Regions from separate parts of the Peribacillus phoenicis genome, predicted to be linked through region 2. Evidence: riboswitches for the same ligand, from Rfam matches in the RefSeq annotation. Region 2 holds a riboswitch; the other holds the start of a gene.

Region 1 (7,804 bases), 3.0 Mb from region 2:
TGGATCCCAGCCGTAAAAGCGTATGATCGGCGGAATTTCCCCTTTGCTTTGCCAGTTTAACAGGGCTTCGTCCAGCGCCATATTAAAAGCCGGTGAACAATACCCCGAATCTATAAAACCCCATTTTTCTTTAGTCATCCTTACCCCTCGTTTCGATAGACGTTTTTCAATCCCCCACAAAAAACTCACATGTAGTAGTTTAACAGACTTTAACACTCTAAAAAAGAAAGTGCTATCAAGTCATGAAGAATTTGATGAAAATTCTTTTTGATTATTGGGTAAAGCAATTATATAATAAGGATTGTCTGTATTCGTTAAGGTAGAAGGGAGTTTTTATGTTTGGAAATATTATATACACTGCTCATCATCTTAGGAGTGGTTATTGCGTATTCACTTTTTAATTGGTACCGCCAGCGTAAAATCGTTAAAACACTAACACAGGACGAATTTATCGCTAACTACAGAAAAGTGCAGCTAATCGATGTGCGGGAACCGAATGATTTCGATAATGGTCATATCTTAGGCGCAAGAAACATCCCTATGACTCAAATGAAAACACGCTTGGTCGAAATTAGGCCGGACAAGCCTGTATATTTGTACGCTCAAAGCGAAATCATCAGCGGCAGAGCTGCAGCCATGCTATACAAAAAGGGCTACAGGGAACTTTTTCACTTAAAGGGCGGTTTCAAGATGTGGACCGGGAAAATCAAAGCAAAGAAATAAGACCCCATCTCGGCATGGGCTCTTTTTAATTCCATAGCTCAAGTAAAAGAAAGTCAACTGTTGGACTTTAATGGAAACTTACATAAACATGAAAAATCCCCGCCGGCAGGCAGGGATTTTTTTCGTGTAAGCTACTAATCTAGGCTTGATAACGCAAAACGGGTTTTCTTGCAGCAAGAGTTTCATCAAGCCGCTTTATAACGGTTGTATGCGGAGCTTCCTGAACGATTTCCGGGGTTTCTTCCGCTTCCTTGGCAATCTGGATCATCGCATCGATGAACGAATCCAGCGTTTCTTTTGACTCGGTTTCAGTCGGTTCTATCATCATTCCTTCTTCCACGTTCAACGGGAAGTAAATGGTTGGAGGATGATACCCGAAATCCAGCAATCTTTTAGCTATATCGAGAGTCCTTACCCCCAATTTCTTTTGCCGGCGTCCGCTTAATACGAATTCATGCTTACAATGACGATTATATGGCAGGTCAAAATAAGGTTCCAACTTGCGCATCATATAATTGGCATTGATGACCGCGTTCTCTGTGACGGCTTTAAGGCCATCAGGACCCATTGAACGAATGTACGTATATGCCCTCACGTTTATTCCGAAATTACCATAATAAGGTTTTACCCTGCCAATGGATTGCGGACGATCATAATCAAGGACGAATTGCTCACCTTGCTTGACTATAAGAGGTTTAGGCAAGTAAGGAATCAAGTCGGACTTCACACCTACAGGACCAGAACCCGGACCGCCGCCGCCATGCGGGCCTGTGAATGTTTTATGGAGATTTAAGTGAACCACATCAAAGCCCATGTCACCCGGGCGTGCTTTTGATAGGACTGCATTCAGATTGGCTCCGTCATAATAAAGCTTCCCACCTGCATCATGGACAAGTTGTGCCATTTCCAAAATGTTTTCTTCAAACAATCCCAATGTATTAGGGTTCGTCAGCATCAAGGCCGCCGTATCAGGTCCGACAACACGCTTTAAATCTTCAAGGTCGACTAATCCATTTTCATCGGATTTTACTGTAATCGTTTCAAGTCCGGCAACAGTGGCAGAGGCAGGATTCGTACCGTGTGCAGAATCAGGTACAATCACTTTCGTCCGTTCTGTATCGCCATTCGCTTCGTGAAAAGCGCGAATCATCATTAACCCTGTCCACTCACCATGTGCACCTGCTGCAGGCTGTAATGTCACTTGGTCCATCCCGGTGATTTCCGTTAAGTGTTCCTGCAAATCAAATAAGAGTCCCAATGCTCCCTGAACGGTAGCCGGATCTTGATATGGATGGATATGGGCAAAGCCGTTGAAGCGTGCCACGTTTTCATTTATTTTCGGATTATATTTCATCGTGCATGAACCCAGCGGATAAAAACCCGAATCCACCCCATGATTCCGTTTGGAGAGTGCTGTATAGTGACGCATGATATCCAGTTCGGACACCTCAGGCAGTTCTGCCTCTTCTTCACGGATGTAGTCGGCAGGAAGAATTTCTTCGAGCGGAATAGTTGCAACATCCATTTCTGGCAGACTGTACCCGATTCGACCGGAAGTACTGATTTCAAAAATGAGTGATTGATCTTGATTATTCATGTTGATCCCCCAATTCCTGCGCAAGTGCATCAATTTCTTCTTTTGTTCTAAGTTCAGTTACCGCAACCAGCATATGGTCTTTCAGCTCAGGATAAACCGTCCCTAAATCAAAGCCACCGATCATCCCTTTTTCAAAAAGGTTTTTATTGATTTCTGAAAACGAAGCAGGCAGTTTAATGACAAATTCATTGAACGAAGGACCATCGAATATCACTTCCACCCCTTTTGCCATAATTGCTTTTTTCGCATAATGAGCTTTTTGAATATTTTGCACGGCCATTTCTTTGACACCCTTTTTCCCAAGCGCGGTCATTGCAACAGAAGCTGCCAACGCATTCAAAGCTTGATTGGAACAAATGTTGGATGTGGCTTTGTCACGGCGAATGTGCTGTTCACGAGCTTGAAGCGTCAGTACAAATCCCCGTTTACCATTTTCATCCACTGTTTGACCGACGAGTCGGCCCGGAACTTTCCGAACAAGTTTATTAGTAACGGCAAAATATCCACAATGAGGTCCACCGAATGCCGCTGGAATGCCGAATGGCTGAGCATCCCCCGTTACGATATCTGCACCAAGTGCACCAGGGGATGTCAATGCTCCCAATGCAAGCGGATTACTGGAAACGATAAACATCGACTTGACGCCATGAATGATTTCCTCCATTTCTTTCAATGGCTCGATGCGGCCAAAAAAGTTCGGATATTGCACGATCACTCCTGCAATGTCCTCATTCGCCAATTCCCTTAAAGCAGCTAAGTCCGTCACACCGTCTTTAAAAGGAATTTCGATCACTTCCACGCGTTGCCCTTTCGCATATGTCTTAACGACTTCTCTTGATTCAGGATGAACGGCTCCTGAAATGAGAATCTTTTTGCGTCGTGTCTGGCCTGAAGCAAGCATGGCTGCTTCAGCCAGCGCTGTTCCGCCGTCATACATGGAGGAGTTAGCCACATCCATGCCCGTCAATTCACATATCATCGTTTGATATTCAAAGATGGCCTGAAGCTCCCCCTGTGAAATTTCAGGCTGATAGGGTGTATAAGCCGTGTAAAATTCAGAACGGGATAGAACATGATCGACGATGACCGGCGCGTAATGGTCATAGACACCCGCACCAAGGAAGGAAGCATAGTTTTTAAGGTCCGCATTCTTGGCAGCAAGCCTTGATAATTCTTTCATTAATGCAGGTTCAGATTTAGCAGGCTTGATATCGTATTCTCCTTGAAAACGAACGCTTTCAGGGATATCACTGAAAAGTTCTTCAGCAGTGGATACCCCTATCGCTTTCAGCATTTCTTGTTTATCTTGCTCTGTCATGGGTAAATAACGATGTTTCATCTAATGACCATTCCCCTCTATTTACGTGGTTTTTTATAAAAAGGTGTTTGTATTATAACGGCTTTCAAACGTTTGGAACGGATTTCCACTTCGACTTCCGCATCCAGCACCGAAAATTCCTTATCGATAAGTACCAAACCCACGTTTTTCTTCAACGTTGGTGATTGGGTACCGGTCGTGACCTCGCCAATGACTTTATCACCGCTGTAGACCTTATACCCATGACGTGGAATGCCACGGTCAATCATTTCAATTCCCACAAGCTTGCGGGAAGCTCCTTTCTCCTTTTGCTCAGCAAGAACGGCTTTCCCGAAAAAATCAACTTCCTTATCCACTTTTACTGCAAAACCAATCCCGGCTTCTATCGGGGTGATGTCCGCTGAAAGCTCCTGCCCATACAGCGGCAGTTTCGCTTCAAAACGCAGGGTATCACGAGCACCTAAACCAATCGGCTGAACCCCCTCTTCGTTTCCGGCATCCATAATCGCCTTCCAAAGGGCAGGACCATTTTCACTGTCACTATATATCTCAAAGCCATCCTCACCAGTGTACCCAGTACGGGATACCAGCGTGGAGATGCCGTTAATCATGACATTTTCCTTGAACTTGAAAAATCCTATTTCACTTAAGGCAGTATTTCCCGATAGTTTTTGTAATATCTTCTCTGCAGCTGGTCCTTGAAGTGCCAGCTGTGTATAGTCACTCGATACATTCGTAATTTGGACATCTTCCGTTAAATTAGCTTGCAGCCAATTGAAATCTTTTTCTGTATTCGCTGCATTGACCACGAGCAGATAGTCGTCCTCAGCCCTTTTATACACGATAAGATCATCGACCGTGCCTCCGTTTTCATAACACATGGCGGTATATTGGGCACCGCCCTGTTGCAGCTTTGATATATCATTGGTCAGCATCTTCTGTAAAAAGGAAAGGCTTCCGGGACCCTTAACATCGACTTCACCCATATGGGAAACATCGAATAACCCCGCTTTTGTTCGTACGGCTTCATGTTCGTCCTTTATACCCGAAAATTGGACAGGAAGTTCCCAGCCGCCAAAATCAATCGTTTTACCTCCGTATTCACGATAAACCTCAAATAGTGGTGTTCTTTTTAAATTGGTCAAAAAATGACCCCCTTCAGATTTTTTTTAATTAATTGGCTTCATTATCAAAAGCTTCTTGTCATTACGCATCAGATATTTCCTGATTCATGATGTGAAAAAAGCACAAAAAAGGACAGAGAAAGCCCGTTTGAGCTTTTTCTCTGTCCTGAAACCTGAAAGTTTACCTATGTAATAGGTTTTCCCCTTTGGTGGCCGTCCCAAAATGGGCGGCGCTCTCCAGAGTTGCGTCCAATAAGAGTTCTTTTGCCTGAGAGATTCACTGCTAAGTTTGCTCCTTCGGCGCTACATCCGTAGTCTCTCCCCTTATCTTCACCCGCATATAAATGGTCTACCAATGAAAGGAAGCGAATAAGCCACCAAGCATCGGTAAAACCCCTGAGCATCGTGGAATGCATTCTCTGCCAATTCTCCTGAAACTTCAGAAACCGTTTGATTGGTCTCCTTCAGTAATCTTGGATAAATTAGGAGCCTATAGCCCATACTAAGAAAACGCGAACTGCAAATCGATGTACAAAGATTCTTTGTAGCGTTTGGAAATTGGAATTTTCTAAATATACTTATATCCTACCCTAAGAAACTTATCTCTGCAATATCTTTTGAAGAGAAATATTTTTCTTACTTCACATATGAAATGTTCGGGTTTTGACCTTTTATTAAGGAAATTATGATTTAAGAGGGAGTTATTTCTATGAAAATCAATATATCCTTTAATTCTGAATGGACTGACGAGTTTCTGCAAAAGATGGAAAATGACGGTCCATGGGGGAATTGGGAGCTTTATAAGCTGGCGGTTCAAATGGAGGAAAATCTTATCATCCCTGATTTTGAAGGTTTACAGGCGCCCAAGCACCTTCCGCAGTTAACCCCGCTTCCGCATCAATTGGAAGCAGCCAAGCAAGTGGTGGAAAAGATGAATGGAAAGGCCATTTTAGCTGATGAGGTAGGGCTCGGAAAAACAATTGAAGCTGGATTGATACTAAAAGAGTATATGATTAGGGGCCTTGTAAAAAAAGTTTTGATCCTTGTTCCGGCTTCCCTTGTCACACAATGGGCTTTTGAATTGAATACCAAGTTTCATATACCGGCAGTCGTTCAGAGAAAAAGTTATGTTTGGGACTCCTGTGATGTGGTCATTTCATCCATTGATACAGCCAAACGCGCTCCACATCGAGATATCATTTTCAAGCAGGAATACGACTTCATCATTATTGATGAAGCTCATAAACTTAAAAATAATAAGACAAAGAACTATGAATTCGTCCAAAATCTGAAAAAGAAATTTTGTTTACTCCTGACAGCCACTCCGATTCAAAATAAAGTCGAGGAAATTTTCCACCTCGTTTCGTTATTGAAACCGGGCCACTTGGGAAATGCCTCACTTTTTTCGGAAAAGTATAAAGGGAAAGGCCGGAACATAATTGAAGATGAACACCTAAAGGAACTTGTCAATACTGTCATGATTCGAAACCGGCGGGCCGATACTGGCATTGAATGGACAAAACGGCATGTAGAGACCATCACCATTGAATTTTCTCCAACGGAACAAGCATTGTACGATGCCGTTTCCAAATTCAAACCTATTTCGGATGGTTCTAAAGGAAGCGCATTTTCGGCTCTCACTCTCCAAAGGGAAGCATGCAGCAGCAGAGAGGCGGTCTTTTATACATTAAAGAATATGAAAGCTAAATATGATCAGCCTTCCCCTGACTTTTTGGCAAAGCTTGATGATTTATTTTCTAAAGTGAATGAAACGGTTCAGAACTCCAAGGCTGAAAAAGCTTTGGAACTGATCAAGAAAATTGATGATAAAGTCATTATCTTTACCGAATATCGGGCGACTCAGCTATATTTACAATGGTACCTACAGCAGAATGGAATTTCTTCAGTTCCTTTCCGAGGCGGTTTTAAGCGCGGAAAGAAAGATTGGATGCGAGAATTATTCCAAAAGAATATACAGGTATTAATTGCAACAGAAGCTGGCGGGGAAGGGATAAACCTTCAGTTTTGCCATCACTTGATTAATTTTGACCTGCCATGGAACCCGATGAGGCTCGAACAGAGAATTGGACGGATACACCGCCTTGGTCAGGAAGAAGATGTGATGATTTATAACTTTGCCACGAAAAATACAGTAGAAGAACATATTCTGAAGTTATTATATGAAAAAATAAATTTATTCGAGAAAGTAATCGGCGAATTAGATGATATTCTAACCAAACTGGATATTAACAACATTGAAGAATATTTGATTGATGTGGTCGGCGAATCCAAAACAGAGGGCGAAATGAAAATCAAGATGGATAATTTTTCATCGTTAATCCAATTCGCTCAATCAATGAAGGAAGGTGAGGTTCATGCAGCAACGGGAAATTCATGATTTTTTATTAACTTACTTTAAAGCCAACGATTGTGAAATACTGGATAATGCACCAACCCACCTTACAGTCCAATTGACGATTGATATGGATAAAGAATTACTGAACAGACCCTTTTATTGGCATTATCTAGAAAAAACAGGTGGCGTTCCGAACCCAGCACAGATGACTTTCATTACCGATCCAGAACAAGCTCCATCCGATTTAAAGGGAGATATGATTCATTTTGGCTCCCCTCGCCTTCACCAGATTATTCAATCTACCAAAAAGCTGGCAGGGTATACTAGACTTTTTGAGGATACCCCTCCAACAAAAGGGGGAAATAATCCTTTGTTTCCTTGGCTGACCCTGAATGTGAAAATATCCTATCAATGCGACCGTAAAAAGGATACCTTCATGTCGATCGGACTGAATTTAATCTCAGGTGAGATCATGGAAAGATTTCACCATCGGGTTTTACCGATAAAGGTCACCCCAAAAATACCGGATTACTCCTTTACGCTTTCACCGCTCATCATGCCCAAGAGCGGATTGGCAAGACTCGATACATACATCAGGACCAGTTTCGAGGATGATGACCATTCCTGGGCAGAGGAAGCAATGCTTCGCTGGCAGAATGACTTGAATTTATTGGAGCATTTTTACA
Region 2 (7,804 bases):
AATTCCGCTGATTTACTCGTGAATTCCAACAATTGATCACCAAAGACAAAAAAGCCCTTCTCGAATTAAGAGAAGGGCTTTCCAATAGAGTTGCTTATCCCGAAATTTCATCATCGGATTTAACATCCAATGGTGTTCGTTTATCCATTTTCAGGATGTAATAACTTGCCACGACCAAACCTAGGAAAACGATTCCGACAACCAAGGAAATCCTTGTACTAGGATTGATCCACATACCGACCAGCACCATCAGTAAAAAGGCTATTGTCGAATAGTTACTGAAAGGGGCCAACGGCATCTTGAACGGATGCTTCTCCATTTCAGCGGCATTTACTTTTCTGAATTTAAGCTCACTGATAAGTAAGACAAACCATGGAATCATCCCAGGCAATACACTCGCACTGTACACATAAAGGAATAATTGCGGCGGTGCAAGGTAATTCAGGATAACCCCGATGCCCAATCCTAAAAGTACAGCGATCGTGCAATATGCCGGCACTCCATTTTTAGATACTTTAGCAAAGATTTTCGGAGCTTGGCCATTCAATGCAAGTGTGTAAAGCATACGCCCTGCACTGAAAATACCACTGTTGCATCCAGACATTGCCGCAGTGATTACGACAAAATTGATGATTCCTGCTGCTGCTGTGATACCTATTTTTGCAAAGGTTGAAACGAATGGGCTTCCTAAGTCATCCAGTTGATCCCAAGGGAAGACTGTCACGATGACGAATATGGCGCCAATATAGAAAATTAAAATGCGCCATATGATCGACTGGATCGCTTTTGTTACGGTCTTCGTTGGATCTTTCGCTTCTCCGGCTGTGATGCCGATAAGCTCAACGCCTTGATAGGATGCCACGACAAGGGAAAGCGCAAAGAAGAATCCTGTCCAGCCTCCCGTAAAGAAGCCGCCATTTTCCCAAAGATTCGATAATCCAATCGCATCCCCGCCATTCCCTATTCCAAAGAAGATAAGGCCAACGCCGGCAACGATCATCAATACAATCGTTATGATTTTTATAAGCGCAAACCAGAATTCAAATTCCCCGAAGGATTTGACGGAAATGAGGTTGGCCGCCCCCAAGATGATCATGGCGACCACACCTGGTATCCAGGCCGGTAACTCCGGGAACCAATATTGCATATACAACCCAACCGCGATGATTTCGGACATTCCGACGATTACCCATTGAAACCAATTGCTCCAAGCAGTCATATAACCTGCCAAAGGATGTATATAGCTGCTCGCAAAGGTTGCAAATGAACCTGTAGTCGGTTCTAAATATAGCATCTCACCCATGGAACGCATGATGAAAAATATAAAAATACCTGCGATGGCATAAGCAAGCATTACAGAGGGCCCGGTCCATTTGATCGTGCTCGCCGATCCCATGAATAACCCGACACCGATGGTTCCGCCCAAAGCTATCATTTGAATGTGACGTGCTTCCAGCCCTCTCTTTAATTCCTTGTTCGACATGTTTAACTCCCCCAGATGCAATATCGGTAATGCTTTTCTATCCTTACCACGAACGACTCTCTATTAATTATTGCGATTAGAAATGCTCTATCGAAGAAAAAATATCAATAACACTTCAATTATGTTTTCTTATCTTATAATAGTAAATATTCTGTAAAAATACAATTGTATTTTTGAAATAAACAGTTGCCAAATATATCTTGGCAATTTCCCTAATCTAAAAATATCATTTCAAAAAAATGATGATCAATATTTCATAATAGTGATCATCCAAAAAATAAATTTTTCAAGTACCTTAATAAAAATTAAGATCACTATAAAACTGCAGATATTGCCTTTTTCACTTCAAAAAAACTTGTTGACCTACCGAAAAATAGATGATAGAATTCCAATATTATTTTATAAGCATAATGAATGATTCAGCAGTGGTAGATTATCACTGACGACATTTATTCACAACCGCATACAAGCAAGCGATGAATGCTATGGATGACACTATAGCAGGAGCAGCTTCTGGAGAGACTGTACAAGATGCAGCGCCGAAGGATTCACAATCTCAGGCAAAAGGACAGAAGAGTAACGAATGATAAAATTGTTATTCTGAACCCTTTAAGAGATTGGTATTATCCAATCTCTTTTTTTTATTGTCCATTTTGTGGTTGGACTAAAAACAACAGCTTTAAAACCAATGGGAAAGGCAAGCTGGACGAAAAAATCACGTCCCTCTCTCCAAGACCATGCAGGTAAACTCATTCACTACTAAGACTATAAAAAAACGGGGGCGTAGGAATTGGCTAAACAAGAATTAAAAAGAGATTTAAAAAATAGACATGTACAACTGATTGCAATAGGAGGAACCATTGGCACCGGATTATTTTTAGGTTCCGGAAAAGCCATACAATTGGCAGGTCCTTCTATTTTATTTTCCTATCTGATAATAGGGATTGCCTTGTTTTTTGTGATGAGGGCACTAGGTGAATTGCTCTTATCCAATGCAGGGTATGCATCATTCACTGAATTTGCAACCGAATATGTCGGTCCATGGGCAGGCTTCGTGACAGGTTGGACATATTGGTTCTGTTGGATCATGACCGCAATGGCCGATATCATAGCTGTCGGCGTCTATATACAATATTGGTTCGATATCCCTCAATGGATTCCGGCTCTAATATGCCTGGTCATTCTTTTAGGATTGAACCTATTGACCGTTAAATTATTTGGTGAATTGGAATTCTGGTTTGCCATCATTAAAGTAATCACGATCATCGCCTTGATCATCGTGGGAATCATCCTTTTGATCATCGGCTTCAATACCAATACCGGAACGGTTTCCCTAACGAACCTATGGAATCATGGGGGCATGTTCCCCAATGGCATTTCCGGATTCCTGTTATCTTTACAACTGGTCGTCTTCTCATTTGTCGGTGTCGAATTGGTCGGGGTTTCCGCAGCAGAAACGGCAAACCCGAGAAAGAACATTCCATCTGCCATCAATAAAATCCCTGTCCGGATTTTACTTTTCTATGTTGGTGCACTATTCGTCATTCTCTGCGTCAACCCATGGACACAACTGGATGCCACGAGCAGCCCATTTGTAGAGGTCTTTGCGTTAATCGGCATTCCTGTCGCTGCAGGGATCATCAACTTCGTCGTTTTGACTTCCGCTGCTTCTGCATGCAACAGCGGTTTATTTTCAACGAGCCGAATACTTTATACGTTAAGCAGGAATGGCGAAGCCCCTGCTAAACTGGAAAAATTAAATAAACAGGCTGTTCCGGGCAATGCCTTATTAACATCCACAATCGTTGTATCAATAGGGGCATTATTAAGCAAGCTGATACCGGAACAGGCATTTACTGTCGTGACGACCATCAGTGCCATCTGTTTCATATGGGTATGGAGCATTATCTTGATCTCCCATATCAAATATTCGAAAACAAGGCCTGACCTAAGAGCCGAATCGACTTTCAAGGCTCCTTTTACACCTTTTGTCAATTACGTCATTTTAGGATTATTCCTGTTCATCCTTATTGTTATGCTATTCGCTGAAGCTACACGACTATCACTGCTCTTGACCCCAATCTGGTTCATCCTCTTGGTGATACTATATAACTATCGGAAAAAAAGATAGCTAAAGGAAAAAAGCCTTGAACTCAATATGAATTCAAGGCTTTATCTGTCTTATGAACATATCAGGGTTCGGCTGTCTGCGCACAGTTGCTCAAATATATCAGGCAACTGCATTAAATTTTATATCAAAATAGTGTAAGCTAATATATATTATCGGACCTTTTCCGTCATGTATGAATTTTTCATCCCGGTTTGGTTCACCCATCCATCAGTGGCATTAAAGAATAAACCACCATTGGTGGGCGTTTCACTTTATTTAAAACAGAGGGGGTTGTTTAATGAAGATTATATATATTCTTACTCTAGTTCCTTTTATAGGCATACTAGGATTTCTGCCTTTTGTTAATAAAATAGAACCATATGTATTAGGGATGCCTTTCAATATGTTCTGGATGGCTATGTGGGTGGTCCTTACCTCTGCCATACTCGGCATCATGTATAAGCTGGATCCCAGGAATCGGGAAGGTGACCAGGAATGAATATTGCTCTCTTAATCATTTTAGCATTTTTACTTCTATCGATATTTTTAGGCATACGCTCTTCAAAAGGAAAAGATATGGACTTGGAACAATGGACGGTGGGCGGACGCGGTTTTGGTGCGATATTCGTCTTTCTGCTGATGGCCGGGGAAATCTATACGACCTTCTCCTTCCTTGGCGGCAGCGGCTGGGCTTATGGCAAGGGCGCACCCGCTCTATATGTTCTAATTTACATTACTTTGTCTTACGTATTATCCTATTGGCTCCTGCCGGAAATTTGGAGATATGCCAAGGAAAATAAACTGATGTCTCAATCCGATTTCTTTGTAAGCAAATATAAGAGTCCCGGTTTAGGAATTTTGGCTGCGCTTGTCGGTGTGGTGTCGATGATTCCAGTGATCGTCGTGCAGCTGAAAGGATTGGGGATCATTGTCTCAGAAGCATCTTATGGTGCCATCTCTATGTCTGAGGCAGTTTGGATGGGGGCGATCAGCCTTACCATTTATGTGATGATCTCCGGTATACACGGATCAGTTTGGACAGCGGTCATTAAAGATATCATGATGGTCGCCATAATAGGATTTTTGGGGATTTATCTGCCGATTCATTACTTTGGCGGATTTCAGCCGATGTTTGAAGCGATTGATGCGGCCAAGCCTGGTTTTCTAAAGTTCCCAGATCAGGGACTTAGCGTATCATGGTTCATCTCCACGGTAATATTGCTCGTATTCGGTTTCTATATGTGGCCCCAGGTTTTCAGCGCTGTTTATTCAGCACGCAGCGGCAAGGTATTTCGAAAAAATGCCATTATCAGCCCATTATATACACTCATGCTGTTATTCGTCTTTTTCGTTGGGTTTACAGCTATATTGAAAGTGCCCGGACTCGTTGGGGCAGATGCAGACCTCTCATTGCTGCGCCTTTCGATCGAGACCTTTGATCCATGGTTTATAGGCATAATCGGCGGAGCTGGATTGTTGACCGCATTGGTGCCGGGATCCATGCTTTTGATGAGCGTCGCTACACTGCTCGCGAAAAACGTCTATAAGGAATTTGCACCTGCAGTATCCGATCGCCATGTTGTACGATTGGCAAAGTTCCTTGTTCCAGTCATTGCCCTTATAGCCGTCTACTTCACCTTAAACGGCGGCGAAACGATGTCGGCATTAATTCTTATGGGATACAGTCTCATCACACAGCTTTTCCCGTCCCTTCTCTTTAGTCTGAAAAGGAACAATCCGATCAATAAATTTGGCGCAATCGCCGGCATCATTACCGGATTGGCCATCGTAATCTGCATTACACTCAGTCAATCGACAATAGGGACCTTGTTTCCATCCTTGCCACAAGCAGCGAAAGATTTGAATGTGGGAATCATCGCATTGGCAGTCAATTTCATTGTGATGATGACGGTAAGTCTTGCTTTCAGAAAGCACGCGGTTCAGTTGGAACCTAAATCTGTTAACGATATATGAAGGTTATTTTGGATAATAAACATCGGAAGGCTCAGTCAAAAGACTGAGCCTTCCTTATTATCGACATCCAAAGCATAATGTCCTTTTTCTCAAGATTGATTATAGGAAGTCTCATTTTAGACTATTAATCTTTTCTGTTTATAAACAAATCCCCTATTTTAACTAATAAATACAATGAAAAAATAATCATCAAGGTTCTGGATACTACCAGGCCATCAATAGCTAAGTCATATCCACCTCTTAATAAGGCTTCCGGATTAAAGCAAAAGGTAATCGATATTACGAAAGCTATTAAAATCAGGATAACACCGAACTGAGATCTATTTGACATTTACATTCCGCCTCATATTATATATTTTACAAATAATAGCATTTTTATTGGGAATAATCTACATTTATTGTCAATGGGGATATCTCAGTTGCAATAAAAATCCAAAATAAATAGCCACCCTAATAAAGAATGACTATATATCATGAAATATGAAGCTTTCTCAGTAAAATGCTAATGCTTACGAGCCAAATACTCGAATTTCACGCTTTTACTCGGGAGTTTCATGCGCGTTAAGACTCATTTCCTTTATGCCCCGTACCTTTAATAATCCACTAAAGCCTTCCTGCCATCATTCAATGCTTTGACCATTTCCTTGTATTCCTGCAAATCTTGTTCCAGTTTTTGTTTTCTATTTACAATCATTCTCGTAACCTCTTTAGGGGAGGGCCCGCCTTGAATGCTTCTAATTTCCACAAAATACTCGGGGGAGATTATTTTTTTCCATTCATCTTCTGCTATGTTCACTGAAACGAATTCATTGATGATCTTGTTGATTTCTTGTGTGTCCCAATCATATAGCTCTTTCCCTTCACTAATTGACCGTTTTGCAATTGTACTTGCTATGGAGTGGGCTTTTCTAAAGGATATGTCGTAATCTCTTGATAGGGTATCCGCTAATTCAGTAACCGTTATACAGGATTTTGCGGCCATTTTCTTTGTGTGTTCTTCATTTACTTTCAAAGTCGACATGACGGCATACATTAGTTTCATGACACGTCCTGCATTCGAAAAAGCCCGATATAAATGCGGCTGTAAATCATCTTCCGTATCGACGATATCACCAAATGGTGTATTGTGGATCATATTCATTGCAGCAAGTGCATCACCATAAGCACTGCTTGCAATCGAACGGGAATGTTCAATGGAGACTGGATTTCTTTTTTGCGGCATGATGCTGCTCACTTGAACATAAGGGTCCGCCACATGAAAGGTTCCAAACTCCCTTGTCACATGCTGCAGGAAATCTTGAATCCATCTTCCGGTATTGACCATGCACGTCATGATGGCAGTTGCGGTTTCCAATAAATAATCCGCCCCGCCAATCGAGTCATAGGAATTCTCAATCACCGAATCAAATCCAAGCAGTTCAGCAGTACGGTTCCGGCTGATTGGAAAACCGGTGGTCGTTAATGCGGCCGCGCCCAAAGGGGATTGGTTAACCGTTTCATAGGCTGCCCATAATCGGCCAATATCCCTTTGAAGCACATCATAAATGGCTAAAAAGTAATGTCCCATTGTAGTCGGCTGAGCCGGTTGGGTATGCGTGTAACCTGTAATATAGGTTTCTGTATGTTTTTCAGCCTGCACCAAGAATGCTTCACTCAATTGGTTTGCATAGCCAATCAATTGAAGCAGATGACCTCTCAAAACAAGCCGGTACATCGCAACGCCCATATCATTACGACTGCGGCCGATATGAATCTTTCCTGCAAGCTCATGACCGATTTCCTCACCGACCTTTGCCTCCATCATGAAAAATAAGTCCTCGAATTGGGGCTGATAGGTCAATTGCGCGAGATCTGTTTGAGCCACTTTCCGAATCCCATCAAGCATGGTTTTCGCCTCTTCTTCTTTAATGATCTTTTGTTCCGAAAGCATGATGACATGTGCCCGATGAATATCGAACATTGCATGAAATAAGTAATCTCTTTGATCATTAAAAACAGGCATCAGAAGCTCTCTAGCATAGGTTTTTCCGGGAAAGGCACTACCTTCATTTTTGATAAATTCTTCAAGCCTGCTCATCTTTGAACCTCCGATTTATAAAGCTTTTTCCGCTTTGATTCCAAAAAACTTGTTCGAAATAAAGAGAACGATTACAATCAGCGTGATTTGAATCATCCCATAGGCAGCTGCCTGCCCCATATTGAACATCCGAAGCTGATTCATGATTTCAATGGATATG

Evidence for each region. Region 2 has a riboswitch for glycine ahead of ABC374_RS01305 (amino acid permease). Riboswitches for the same ligand answer to the same signal wherever they lie in the genome.
Region 1: it holds a riboswitch for glycine, as region 2 does, so the genes downstream of both, gcvT (glycine cleavage system aminomethyltransferase GcvT) here and ABC374_RS01305 (amino acid permease) in region 2, are expected to answer to the same signal.

What each region holds. Positions count from the first base shown of each region.
Region 1 covers NZ_JBDFMF010000001.1:3,279,961-3,287,764, forward strand. The annotation lists gene ABC374_RS16025 (lipoate--protein ligase family protein) at 1-138, opposite strand, end outside; gene ABC374_RS16030 (rhodanese-like domain-containing protein) at 340-723, shown strand; gene gcvPB (aminomethyl-transferring glycine dehydrogenase subunit GcvPB) at 863-2,320, opposite strand; gene gcvPA (aminomethyl-transferring glycine dehydrogenase subunit GcvPA) at 2,313-3,659, opposite strand; gene gcvT (glycine cleavage system aminomethyltransferase GcvT) at 3,677-4,783, opposite strand; glycine riboswitch at 4,922-5,005, opposite strand; glycine riboswitch at 5,009-5,096, opposite strand; gene ABC374_RS16050 (DEAD/DEAH box helicase) at 5,472-7,160, shown strand; gene ABC374_RS16055 (YqhG family protein) at 7,138-7,804, shown strand, end outside.
Region 2 covers NZ_JBDFMF010000001.1:267,133-274,936, reverse strand. The annotation lists gene ABC374_RS01315 (hypothetical protein) at 1-29, opposite strand, end outside; gene ABC374_RS01310 (amino acid permease) at 95-1,483, opposite strand; glycine riboswitch at 1,987-2,065, shown strand; gene ABC374_RS01305 (amino acid permease) at 2,274-3,614, shown strand; gene ABC374_RS01300 (DUF3311 domain-containing protein) at 3,892-4,092, shown strand; gene ABC374_RS01295 (sodium:solute symporter family protein) at 4,089-5,567, shown strand; gene ABC374_RS01290 (hypothetical protein) at 5,692-5,898, opposite strand; gene argH (argininosuccinate lyase) at 6,160-7,644, opposite strand; gene ABC374_RS01280 (ABC transporter permease) at 7,660-7,804, opposite strand, start outside.